Regions from separate parts of the Abiotrophia sp. genome, predicted to be linked through region 2. Evidence: a T-box and tRNA genes for the amino acid it is inferred to sense, from the RefSeq annotation. Region 2 holds a T-box; the other regions hold tRNA genes.
What was found. A T-box is a leader RNA that pairs with one kind of tRNA and senses whether it is charged. The one in region 2 lies ahead of leuS (leucine--tRNA ligase), so its partner is inferred to be a tRNA-Leu.

Region 1 (4,245 bases), on a different contig from region 2:
TCGCTTCTTCATATTTTTCCTCCAAGATAAATTCATCGATTTTGTCCTTTAATTGCACAAAGTGGTTTATAATATCTTCGTATTTATGAAATATCTTACATTGCCACCGTAATTCAGCTTTTATATCATTTGTAAAATCTGCTTCTCTATTTATACCCCGTTGATTAAACTTTTCGGGAAATAAGTTTACTGTTAAATAGGTTTCACGCACTTGTTTGTTATTGAACACATAGTCAAACTCAGAGTCAAAGTTCTCTGTCGCAATTTTTAACTTTTTTAGGCTATTCCAAAACTCACCTTGCATTTTTTTGCTTCTATTTTTATTCATCTGAATATTTTTAAGTATAATTTCCTTACCCAAAGATTTCATCGTCGGCCCTCCAATATATGCTTTTCCTGGCTACGTTATATTGCTTATCTATTTACTTTATCTCTTGAAGTTATCTGCTTATATTTTAGTGAGAGATTTCTTATATTCCATTTTTCTAGTAATTTATATATTTTTTTACTTTATCCTAAGTAACAGTTTTTCAAACATATTAAACCCCTTACATTATAGCATGTTTTCTACTCATTTTATAGTTCATCTTTGACTTATCCTAAAGAATAATCTCATACATATTCTTATGTAATATACATATTTAAATAATATTTATTAATCAGTAGTATCAAGAAGACAAATACATTTTTAATAACCTGATAGAAACTAGTTATAGTACATATATAAGTTATGGTATCATTGCTGAGTGACATAACAATGTTCCATAAATATTGATGAAATGATTCGTCGAAAGATTCACAAATTGTGTCAATTTTTAGGCCTAGCGTATTCAAAGCAAGAAAAAAAGGATAGAAACCCTATTAAATCAAGGTTTCTATCCTCTTTACTTTTATTCCCACTCGATGGTTGCAGGTGGTTTACTTGTAATGTCATAGACCACGCGGTTAACGTGGGCTACTTCGTTAACAATGCGGGCGCTGATCACTTGTAGCACTTCCCACGGTAGGCGGGCGAAGTCGCTGGTCATCCCGTCGATAGAGGTGACGGCACGAATCCCGATGGTGTAATCGTAGGTCCGGCCATCCCCCATAACCCCAACAGACTTGAAGCCTGGGAGTACGGTGAAGTATTGCCATACGTCACGGTCTAAGCCATGGTTGGCGATTTCTTCGCGCAAGATGGCGTCTGATTCACGGACGATTTCGAGTTTTTCTTCGGTGATTTCGCCGATAACCCGAATACCCAGACCTGGGCCTGGGAATGGTTGGCGCCATACCAAGCTGTCTGGCATCCCCAGCGCTGTCCCCAAGGCACGTACTTCGTCCTTGAAGAGGGTGTTGAGGGGCTCAATCAACTCGAACTGCATGTCTTCTGGCAGACCACCCACGTTGTGGTGAGATTTGATAGTCTCGGCTGTCTTGGTCCCAGACTCGATAATGTCGGTGTAGAGGGTCCCTTGGGCTAGGAAGTCTACCCCTTCCAGCTTAGCCGCTTCATCATCGAAGACATAGACGAATTCGTTGCCGATGATTTTACGTTTTTGTTCAGGGTCGCTCACGCCAGCTAACTTGGACAAGAAGCGATCCTTGGCGTTAACCCGGATGATGTTAAGACCGAATTTTCCAGCTAGGCTATCCATAACTTGGTCGCCCTCGCCTTTACGCAAGAGGCCGTGGTCGACGAAGATACAGGTTAATTGGTCGCCAATAGCTTTCTGTAAGAGCACCCCTACGACGCTGGAGTCTACCCCACCGGACAAGCCAAGCAAGACCTTGCGGTCACCGACTTGTTGACGAATTTTGGCTACTTCCATTTCGATGAAGTCTTCCATGGACCAGTCGCCTTTGGCCCCACAGATATTGAAAGCGAAGTTGCGGAGCAAGTCATTCCCGTGCTCAGAGTGACGCACTTCTGGGTGGAACTGCACGCCGTAGATTTGACGGGCTGGGTTCTCGAAGGCCGCCACCGGGCAGTGATCGTTAGACGCCGTCACGCTGAAACCTTCTGGCACTTGCACGATTAAGTCACCATGACTCATCCAAACCTTCTCATGGCTATCTAAGCCAGCAAAGAGGCCTGTTTCACGTTGGTGAACATCTAACATGGAGCGACCATATTCGCGCTTGTTAGCAGATTCGACCTTACCGCCCAAGAGATGGGTGGTCAACTGCATGCCATAGCAAATCCCTAAGATTGGAATCCCCAATTCGAAGATGGCGGGGTCAATGGTGAAGGCACCCTCAGCATAGACGCTATGTGGTCCCCCTGAGAAGATAATCCCCTTGACATTGCCTTCGGCTTGAATGTCGGCAGCACTGGTATCATTGGCTAATAATTCACTGAAGACCCCAAATTCCCGAATACGGCGGGTAATCAACTGGTTATACTGACTCCCAAAATCCAACACAATAATTTTCTCTAACGATGCCTGTGTTTTCATGCTTTGCTCCTTTACTTCATCTTGTTATTGCCTATTGTACCAAAACCCTGTCCCGGTGTCATTAAATGTCGATGAGAGTTAGGCTGTCACGCCCCAACCCTATATATAACAAAAAAGGAGGGTTGCCCCTCCTCGGTGATGCGGCCAAGAAGACTCGAACTTCCACGGGGATACCCCCACTGCCCCCTCAAGACAGCGCGTCTGCCATTCCGCCATGACCGCAAAATCACTACTCGATTATTATAGCATCCTGGACTAAGCATGGCAAGCAATTTTTTTCATAATTTTATTGCTGGCCTCCTTGCCCTAAATAGAAAAGAGGCTGAGACAAAAGTCTCAACCTCTCTTATCTAAACTAGGCTTGATCTTCAGGACGTTTGGTTGCAACGAGGCCTAATCCGGCTAGCAAGGATAGGGCAGCTGCGCTGAAGAGTAAGGTTTGATCACTTTCACCAGTAGCTGGCAATTGTCCCTTGCCCTCACTTGGCGTTACTTGAGCAGCCTGAGCCACCAATGGTCCGCCAGCTTGTTCTGCTGGGTTAGCCGGTTGACTTGGGGTGGATGGCTGGCTAGGAGTAGATGGTTGACTTGGAGTTTCCTGACGCTTACCGAAACTTACCGCATAGAGCGAGAAGTGGTTAACCGTCAAGGCCACACGTCCATCATCCATCATCTCAAATGGCACTTCATTGACGATTTCTTTGGTGTCGCTGGTCAAGTAGTAAGCCTTGGTTACAGCCTTGTCCACTGGGAAGATAACCTTAGCATCACCTTTGACAGGGACTTCCTTGCCGTCTTTGTTGAGGAAGCTGATTTCATAGGCTTGGTGCTCGTCTTCGCCTAGGGCTGCCAACTTCTCTTTGAGCGGCACAACAGATACTGCCACGATGCTTGGATCCAAGTGTTTGGTTGGAATCTTAACCGAAACGCGCGTATCGCCGTCATTATCCTCGAAAGTCGCTTCGGTCTTGTCCGCATTGAGGGTCACCTTAACCCCTTGGGTTTCATAGAGTGGCAACTTAGTGCCTGGTTGATCTGGTTGACTTGGTTGGTCTGGTTGATTTGGCTCAGGCGTCTTGATTGTCTTGAGGTAATCAGTCATACGGTCCAGGGCCAACTTGGTTAATAAGTTATCACGGCTGAGGCCTTGGTAATAGACATCTACCGCCTTGAGCGCCTGGCGAGCCTCCTGACTATCGATGGCTTTGACCCGCTCTAATTGCGCTTGATAAGCGGATTGATCTAGTGGCGTATCGGCAATCTCTGGTAAGACAAAGCGTAATTCGGCCGCTGATTGGAAGGCGCCACCATCCCCGTAGGACTCTGTCCCAGTAATGGTTGCCTTCTTGACCTTAATTGGCTTATCGAATGGAATCACTTTGGTCTTAGCGTCGTCGGCCCAGCCGTCAAATTCAAAGCGATGCTCCTTACCTTCCTCATCCACTAAGACTAGGTTCCCCTTCTTGAGGCGACCGTTCGAAGCGTCTTGGCGTGGCACATATTCGAAGCGTGTGATTTCCAATACTTTATTGAAGTTTACCGTAGCTGGTTCGCCGATGGCCCGACGATCCCACGGCGTATGCCATAAGCTACTATTGTCTCCATCGAAGGCATACCATAATTCTTCCCCTTCATGATAAGGGGCGTCGACAGATTCAATGTCATCCCAGTTAGCAGCAGAACGTCTAGCTTGTAGGGCTTCTTTGGCTGTTTGAACGGCTTCAATCAGCTTGTTGGCATCTTCCACGCTAATGTTATCGTCGGCTTCAGTCAAGGCCAGCAGGGCATTCTTATAAGCTTCTAG
Region 2 (4,245 bases):
ATAATAACTACGGTGAATCTCTGAATGACTATGCTTCGCTCTTAACTGGGGATAACAATCCTAACAGTTGGCGCTACAAATACTATTATGGGGCGCGCGTGAGTGCAACCAACTCTTATCAAGACGCAACACAACACTTAACGGGTCGTTATGCGACAGATACTCGTTATGCGTCTAAGCTCAACCAATTAATTCAAACCTATGGCTTGACTCAATATGATGCGGGTGGTTCTAGCACTGCTAGCCCAGCTCGTCCACAAGCTCAAGCGACTGGTGGCGGTTCTTATACGGTTCAAGCAGGCGATAGCTACTGGCGTATTGCTAACAAGTACGGCATTTCAATTGAAGAATTGCAACGCTTGAACGGTACCTCAAGTTACTTCCTCTATCCGGGTCAAAGCTTGGTAGTACCAGGTTCAGCTTCAACTACAAGTGGTTCTGCCTCTTCTGCTTCAAGCTCTACTAGCTCAGCAAGCACTAGTTCAGCAGGCGGCAACTATACAGTTCAAGCAGGCGATAGCTACTGGCGTATTGCCAACAAGTATGGGATTTCTATTCAAGAACTCCAACGCTTGAACGGTACATCTGACTACACGCTCCATCCAGGCCAAAGTATTAAGGTGCCAGGTTCAGGGACTAATGCGTCAGCTTCATCAAATGGCTCTTCTACTTCAACTAGCACAACAAGTGCAGCACCAGCAGCAGGCGGTTCATACACAGTCCAAGCCGGTGACAGCTACTGGCGTATTGCCAACAAGTACGGGATTTCTATCTCAGAACTCCAACGTTTGAACGGCACATCTGACTACAACCTCTACCCAGGTCAAAGCCTCAAGGTGCCAGGTTCAGGGTCATCTTCAAGCGCAAGTGCTTCATCAAACGGCACTTCTACTTCAACTAGCACAACAAGCGCAGCACCAGCAGCGGGCGGTTCATACACAGTCCAAGCCGGTGACAGCTACTGGCGTATTGCTAACAAGTACGGGATTTCGATTTCAGAACTCCAACGCTTGAATGGGACTTCAAACTACTTCTTGTACCCAGGCCAAAGCATTAAAGTGCCAGGCTCTGGTTCAGCAAATGCGACCCCTGCTCCTGCAGCAACCACTGCAAGCACAACATCAGCACCTGCTGAAACACCAGCCCCAGCGCCAAGCACAGGCGGTGGCAACTATACAGTTCAAGCCGGTGACAGCTACTGGCGTATTGCTAACAAGTATGGAATTTCAATTTCAGAACTCCAACGCTTGAACGGGACCTCAAACTACTTCTTGTACCCAGGTCAAAGTATCAAGGTACCAGGTGGTGGCGCCGCTGCTGAAACACCAGCCCCAACTCCTGCACCAGTTACCCAAACACCAGCTCCTGCAGAGAGCCCAGCACCAGCGGCTACTGAAACACCAGCTTCGGCTGCAAACAACGCTAGCCAAGCAAGTGGCGGTTCATATACAGTCCAAGCCGGTGACACCTTGTACTCAATCGCTCGTCGTAATGGGGTAGATGTTTACAAATTGATCGCTAACAATGGGGGCTCCCATTTCATCCAAGTAGGTCAAGTCATCTCATTGAACTAGTCGTTAGTATTTGATATACTAGACTCAATAGTAATTCAATATTGGAATTAGTAGGCGGTACAACTGCTATAGAGAGCTTATGGGTGGTGGAAATAAGCCGGGAGTGCTACTGAACTCATCCAATTGAAGCTAGTCTGAATTTTCAGTAAGACTAGACGTCCGCCGCGTTAAGGCTAGAGATAAGCTATTCTAGCTTAAATTAGGTGGTACCGCGAAAATTTCGCCCTATGTGAACTGTGTTTAACACGGTTTATGTAGGGCTTTTTTTATCAGAAATGCAAGGAGGTTATGTGATGACCTATAATCACAAAGCAATCGAAGAAAAATGGCAAAACTATTGGCGCCAAAACCAAACCTTTAAAACTCAGGAGCGTCCTGGGCATCCTAAGTTCTATGCGTTAGATATGTTCCCTTATCCATCAGGTCAGGGCTTGCACGTAGGACACCCAGAAGGCTATACAGCAACCGATGCCGTGGCTCGTATGAAACGGGCACAAGGCTATGATGTCTTGCATCCAATGGGTTGGGATGCTTTTGGCTTGCCTGCTGAACAATACGCTTTGGATACGGGGAATGACCCAGCTGATTTTACTGCTGCCAATATCGAAACTTTCCGCCGTCAAATCAATTCACTTGGTTTCAGCTATGACTGGGGGCGGGAAGTCAATACAACCGATCCTAACTATTATAAATGGACTCAATGGATTTTCTCCAAAATGTACGAAAAAGGCTTGGCCTATGAAGCAGAAGTAGCCGTTAACTGGTGTCCCGCCTTAGGGACCGTCTTGGCTAACGAAGAAGTCATTGATGGTAAATCCGAGCGTGGGGGCCATCCTGTTTACCGTAAGCCAATGAAACAATGGATGCTCAAGATTACAGCCTATGCAGAGCGTCTACTAGAAGATTTGGATCTTCTAGACTGGCCTGAAAGTCTTAAGGAGATGCAACGTAATTGGATTGGTAAATCTGAAGGGGCTTTGATTAACTTTGATATTGTGGGGCACCCTGATCAAGTGCAAGTCTTTACCTCACGCGCAGATACCCTTTTCGGGTCTACATATGTGGTCTTGGCGCCTGAACATGAGTTAGTGGCGAAAGTCACCAGCCCTGAACAGGAAGCCGCTGTAAAAGCCTATGTTGACGCAGTGGCAACTAAGAGCGACATGGATCGGACCTCTCTTAATAAAGACAAATCTGGCGTCTTCACCGGGGGCTATGTTAAACATCCTGTAACTGGTGAATCCTTACCAATTTGGATTGCGGACTATGTCTTGGCTTCTTATGGGACCGGGGCGGTCATGGGGGTACCAGCCCACGACGAACGGGACTTCGAATTTGCTAGCAAGTACGATTTGCCGATTGTGTCCGTAATTGAACATAATGAGTCTGGTTGCTATGAAGGCGACGGGCCACACATTCATTCTGACTTCTTAAACGGTCTCCATAATGCGGAGGCTATTACGACCATGATTGATTGGTTAGAAGCAAAGGGTAAAGGCCAACGACAAGTCAACTATCGTCTACGTGACTGGCTCTTCTCACGTCAACGTTATTGGGGCGAGCCTATCCCAGTGATTCATTGGGAAGACGGCAGCATGAGTCTAGTGCCTGAGGATCAATTACCACTTCGTCTGCCAGTAACCGATAAGATTCAACCAAGTGGTACGGGCGAATCACCATTGGCTGCTATTGAAGATTGGGTCAACGTAGTGGATCCAGAGACAGGCCGTAAAGGTCGCCGTGAGACTAACACCATGCCACAATGGGCGGGTAGTTCTTGGTACTATCTCCGTTATATCGACCCACAGAACTCAGAGCGCCTAGCAGATCCAGACAAGTTAGCCAAATGGTTGCCAGTTGACCTCTATATTGGGGGGGCGGAACACGCTGTCTTGCACTTGCTTTACGCCCGTTTCTGGCATAAATTCCTCTACGACTTAGGTGTGGTACCAACTAAGGAACCATTCATGAAGCTCTTCAACCAAGGCATGATTTTGGGGACGGACGGCAACAAAATGTCCAAGTCCAAGGGCAATGTTGTCAATCCAGACCATGTGGTAGAACAATACGGTGCAGATACCCTACGAGTCTACGAAATGTTCATGGGACCATTGGATGCCTCTATTGCTTGGAGTGAGAATGGTTTGGAATCAACTCGTCGCTTCCTTGATCGAATCTGGCGTCTCTATGTGGCAGAGGACGGTAGCCTCAGTGAGCGAATCCAAGATGCTGAAAACCCTGCCCTAGAACGTGTCTACCATCAAACAGTCAAGAAGGTAACGGAAGACTATGAAATCCTCCACTTCAATACCGCAATTTCACAAATGATGATTTTCCTCAATGCTACGAAAGACCAGGCCATCATTCCAAAAGCTTATGCTAAAGGCCTGATTCAATTGTTGGCGCCATTGGCTCCACATATTAGTGAGGAAATCTGGCAAAAGCTAGGTCACCAAGACAGCATTTCGCATGTCGCTTGGCCAAGCTATGAGGAAGCTTTGACCATTGAAGATCAGGTAGAAGTTGTAGTTCAAATTAATGGTAAGATTAAGGCTAAGGTCATGGTAGAAGCCAATATGGCAGCAGATGCTTTAGGTGATTTAGCTCTTAACTTGCCAGAGATTCAAGCACAACTTAAAGGCAAGACCCTACGCAAAGTGGTAGCAATTCC
Region 3 (4,245 bases), on a different contig from region 2:
AACTTGATGAAGTCCAAGCGGGAAGAGCGCGAGACCTATATTCAAGAAGCCATTCTGGATATTAACGAGGCCATTGAAGAATTACATATCAAGGCCGATGTCTATGGGCGTCCAAAGCACATTTATTCTATTTACCGTAAGATGGTCAAGCAGAATAAGGATTTTGATGAAATCTATGACCTCTTAGCTATCCGGGCTCTGGTACCGACCATTAAGGACTGTTATGCTGTCCTAGGGGCGGTCCATACCAAGTGGAAACCAATGCCTGGCCGCTTCAAAGACTATATCGCTATGCCTAAGGCTAATCTCTATCAGTCCATTCATACGACGGTGATCGGTCCGCATGGCAAACCGGTTGAAATTCAGATTCGGACCTTCCAAATGAACGAAGTGGCGGAGTATGGGGTTGCAGCTCACTGGGCCTACAAGGAAGGTAAGACCCAGCAAGTCCGCGAAGATGAAGCCATTAAGAAGCAACTGACTTGGTTCCGCGATATTGTAGAATTAGAAGATGAAGCCAAAGACGCGGGTGAGTTTATGGACTTCGTTAAGGAAGACATCTTCAAAGACCAAGTCTATGTCTTCTCACCAAAGGGGGATGTCTTCGAACTGCCTAATGGGGCGGGACCCTTGGACTTTGCCTACCATGTCCATACGGATGTGGGGCAGAAAACAATTGGGGCCAAGGTCAACGGTAAGATTGTCCCACTTAACTACAAGCTCAAAAACGGAGATATCGTGGATATCTTAACCAACCCGAATTCCAATGGACCAAGTCGTGACTGGTTGAAATATACCGCCACTTCCAAGGCACGTAACAAAATCAAGCGTTACTTCAAACTCCTTGATCGCGATCGCAATAGTGAACGTGGTCAAGCCATGGTGGAAGAAGAGCTCAAGAAAAATGGCTATAGCCTTAAACAATTGGCTAAGAAGGCCTATGAGAAGGAACTCTTTGAACGCTATAATGTGCCGAGTTTGGCTGACCTTTTTGCAGCCGTAGCCTTGGGAGAAGTATCTGCCATTAGTGTCTATAACTTCTTGCACAGCAAGGAACAGAAGGATGTGTCACCGGCAGAGCCGCTAAGCAATGAGCAAACTCTCAACAAACCTGAGACCGGGGCCATGAAGATCCAACATGAAAATGGCGTCATGGTGCGTGGGGTTAACAACCTTATGATTCGTCTTAGTCGCTGCTGTAGCCCGGTTCCAGGTGACCAAATTGTGGGTTACGTGACACGAGGGCGGGGGATTTCAGTTCACCGTAAGGACTGTCCTAACTTACTCAATGAACCTGATTTGCAGCAACGGACCATTCCAGTTGAATGGGAAAGCACCGGCCAGCTCGGTGCCGACTATGTCACCGAGATTCGAGTAGTTGGCTTTGATCGCAATGGGCTGATCAATGAAGTCTTGCATGTGGTCAACCACTCGGTTAAGACCTTGCGTAATGTTAACGGGAAAGTTGACGACAAGACTTCAACGGCGACAGTCACTATTAAGGTTGCCATCTCCAATACGGCTCAATTAGAAGATCTCATGGTCAAATTACGTAACATTCCGGACGTTTATGAAGTAACCCGGGTCAATAATAAGTAGGAGGCCCCTGAATGCGAGTACTTATTCAACGTTGTCGTCGGGGTCAGGTTTCAATTGACGGTCAAGTGGTAGGAGCGATTGATAGGGGCTTTGTCCTCTTGGTTGGTGTGACTCACGAAGACGGCCCAGAAGATGTGACCTATTGCGCCCGAAAAATCAGCAAACTGCGTGTTTTTGAAGATGAGCAGGGGCGGATGAATGCCAGTCTGGATAGTCTGCCGGATGGCGCCATTCTATCTATTAGCCAATTTACGCTCTATGGCGATGTTCGCAAGGGCAACCGGCCAAGTTTTACCCAGTCGGCTCATCCAGAAGTGGCGGAGCCTCTATATGAGTCCCTTAACCAAGCCTTAAGGGAGGCAGGCTTCCGCGTGGAAACCGGGCGCTTTGGCGCAGACATGCAGGTCTTAATTGAAAATGACGGACCAGTGACCATCCTAATCGATTCAAAAGAAAAATAAGCAAAATCCAGAGATTGAGACTAACTTAATCCCTGGATTTTTTCTTAATAATAAACAAAAAAGGAGCCCTGATAGGGCTCTTTTATGATGCGGAGAAAGGGATTTGAACCCTCACGTCCTATTGGACACATGCGCCTGAAGCATGCGCGTCTGCCGTTCCGCCATCTCCGCTTAGCACAAAATGTATTATACTACATTTTGCTGAAAAAGGGAATGACAAAGGTCTAAAAGCGTTTAAGTTTTTACTTGACTAGAGGCTAACGCCCATAAAGTCACGAATGATGGGAACTAGACCATCTTGGTCGTTGGAGAGGGTAATATGGTCGGCCGCTTCTTTAAGCAGTGGGGTGGCATTAGCCATGGCAACGCCCAAACCGGCTGTCTCAATCATGGTCAAGTCGTTATTGCCATCGCCGCAGGCAATAACCTGGTCCAGCGTCAAACCAAGGTGCTGGCAGAGGACTTTAATGGCTTGGCCTTTGGATACTTGATGGTGAACGAACTCCAGGAAATAAGGCTTAGAGGTGGTGGCATAGGTTAAATCGCCGAAGCGTCCCTTCAATTCAGCATCTGCAGCTGTAACTAGGTCTGGGTCACCAACTCCAATGAATTTCATCCGGGCTTTAGCTAGTTGAGACAGGTTAGCGATGGCCTCCGGATCATAACGGTCGGGAATGCCTGTTAATTGACTTTCAATGTGGCTATAGTCATTGGACTTATCCATGACCACGTACTCGTCGATATAGGTTAGGACAGTCAGCCCCTTAGCTTGAATATATTGGACAATGTCATCTTGAGCGTCAGCTTCTAGGCGTTGGCTGAAGAGTTCCTGGCCATCTGCCATACTGGTGATGGCAGCGCCATTGAAGGAAATGATGTAAGAATCGAAATGGTCTAATTTCAGCTGCTTAGCCGTTTCAATCATAGAAGGGGTTGGTCGGCCGCTAGCTAGCACGACTTTCTTGCCTTGCTCCTGAGCCTTCATCAAGGCCTGGTAGGTGGCATCAGAGATAGTGTTCTTACTGGTCATCAAAGTATCGTCAATATCTAAGACCAGCATTTGATAATCTGTCATAAGTGGACTCCTTAATCAATTTGCTAGATTTATTGTATCGAAAAGCCTAGAAAATGACAACTATCTGCGTTACAATTAATAGGTTAAGGCAAGCGCCAGACAGACCATGTTTAAGGCGTTAAGGAGGCAGGAGAGCAGATGCAAGAATTAGCAATTATCGCCCACCAAGGGGCAGGCGGTGGCCAGGGGGGGGAAGTCTTGGAGGAGACTCTGGCAGCCCTGAACAAACGCCAAATAGCGCCTAAAGTCTATATTAGCACCTATGCTGTCCATAGTGAGCTTTTGGCTCAGCAATTGGCCCAGGAGCCGATCATTGCGGTTATTGGGGGTGACGGTACTTTGCACGAAGTTGTGGCCAGTCTAGCTGGCCGTTCACAGCCTCCTGCCATTCTCTATTTGCCGGCGGGACGTGGTAATGACTTTGCTAGGGCATGGCAGGCTAATCGGAAGCTAGCTCAAGCCTTAGATCAATTGCAAGCAGGTAGCCGACTTCAAGTGCCGATTCTACGTATGCAAGATCAACTCAGTGGACAAATTAGCTATGGGATTAATAGCTTAGGGATAGGTTTTGATGCCATGGTTAATCAGCAATCCAAGGCTTTGAGACTAGGGCGTTTGCTTGCCAAGTGGCATTTGGGCAAGTTGTCCTACCTAGTGGCTGTTTTTGCTAGCTTACCTAAATTAGAGGCTTTTGAGGTTAGCCTTAGCCTTGATGGTCAGCCAGTTCAAGTGGTGTCTGACTGCTATCTCTTCAGTGTACTCAAGAATCCTTATATGGGTGGGGGCATAAAATTAGATAATCTAGGCCAGGCTAGCAATCCAGAGATCAGTGTGATGGCCTTTCACAGTATCAAGGCACGGCATTTACCAGGCTTGATTTGGCGGGTCTTAGTCTCCCATAAGCAGGACCAATCGCCTCAAGTCAGTCGATGGGCCGGGCAAAAGCTTGATTTGGCCATTAAACAAGGCGTTCTAGGTCAAGTAGATGGGGAGGTCCAAGAGGCGGCGCCACGTCAGCTGACCGTTGATTGGTTGACTTATCCATTTATTCTAGCAGAACCTTGACTTTTAGGGACTTTTAGCCGTATAATGATATAGGTATAAGGCTAT

Region 1: it has a tRNA-Leu gene. The T-box ahead of leuS (leucine--tRNA ligase) is inferred to sense a tRNA for this amino acid. The anticodon was not compared.
Region 3: it has a tRNA-Leu gene. The T-box ahead of leuS (leucine--tRNA ligase) is inferred to sense a tRNA for this amino acid. The anticodon was not compared.

Annotation. Positions count from the first base shown of each region.
Region 1 is NZ_DBHIRJ010000008.1:34,207-38,451, reverse strand. Features, by position in the region: gene ACO53F_RS07285 (hypothetical protein) at 1-370, opposite strand, end outside; gene guaA (glutamine-hydrolyzing GMP synthase) at 891-2,441, opposite strand; tRNA gene ACO53F_RS07275 (tRNA-Leu) at 2,581-2,663, opposite strand; gene ACO53F_RS07270 (endo-alpha-N-acetylgalactosaminidase family protein) at 2,797-4,245, opposite strand, start outside.
Region 2 is NZ_DBHIRJ010000005.1:118,939-123,183, forward strand. Features, by position in the region: gene ACO53F_RS05320 (LysM peptidoglycan-binding domain-containing protein) at 1-1,574, shown strand, start outside; T-box leader at 1,604-1,805, shown strand; gene leuS (leucine--tRNA ligase) at 1,868-4,245, shown strand, end outside.
Region 3 is NZ_DBHIRJ010000001.1:90,474-94,718, reverse strand. Features, by position in the region: gene ACO53F_RS00460 (RelA/SpoT family protein) at 1-1,599, shown strand, start outside; gene dtd (D-aminoacyl-tRNA deacylase) at 1,611-2,060, shown strand; tRNA gene ACO53F_RS00450 (tRNA-Leu) at 2,149-2,231, opposite strand; gene ACO53F_RS00445 (Cof-type HAD-IIB family hydrolase) at 2,311-3,135, opposite strand; gene ACO53F_RS00440 (diacylglycerol/lipid kinase family protein) at 3,274-4,200, shown strand.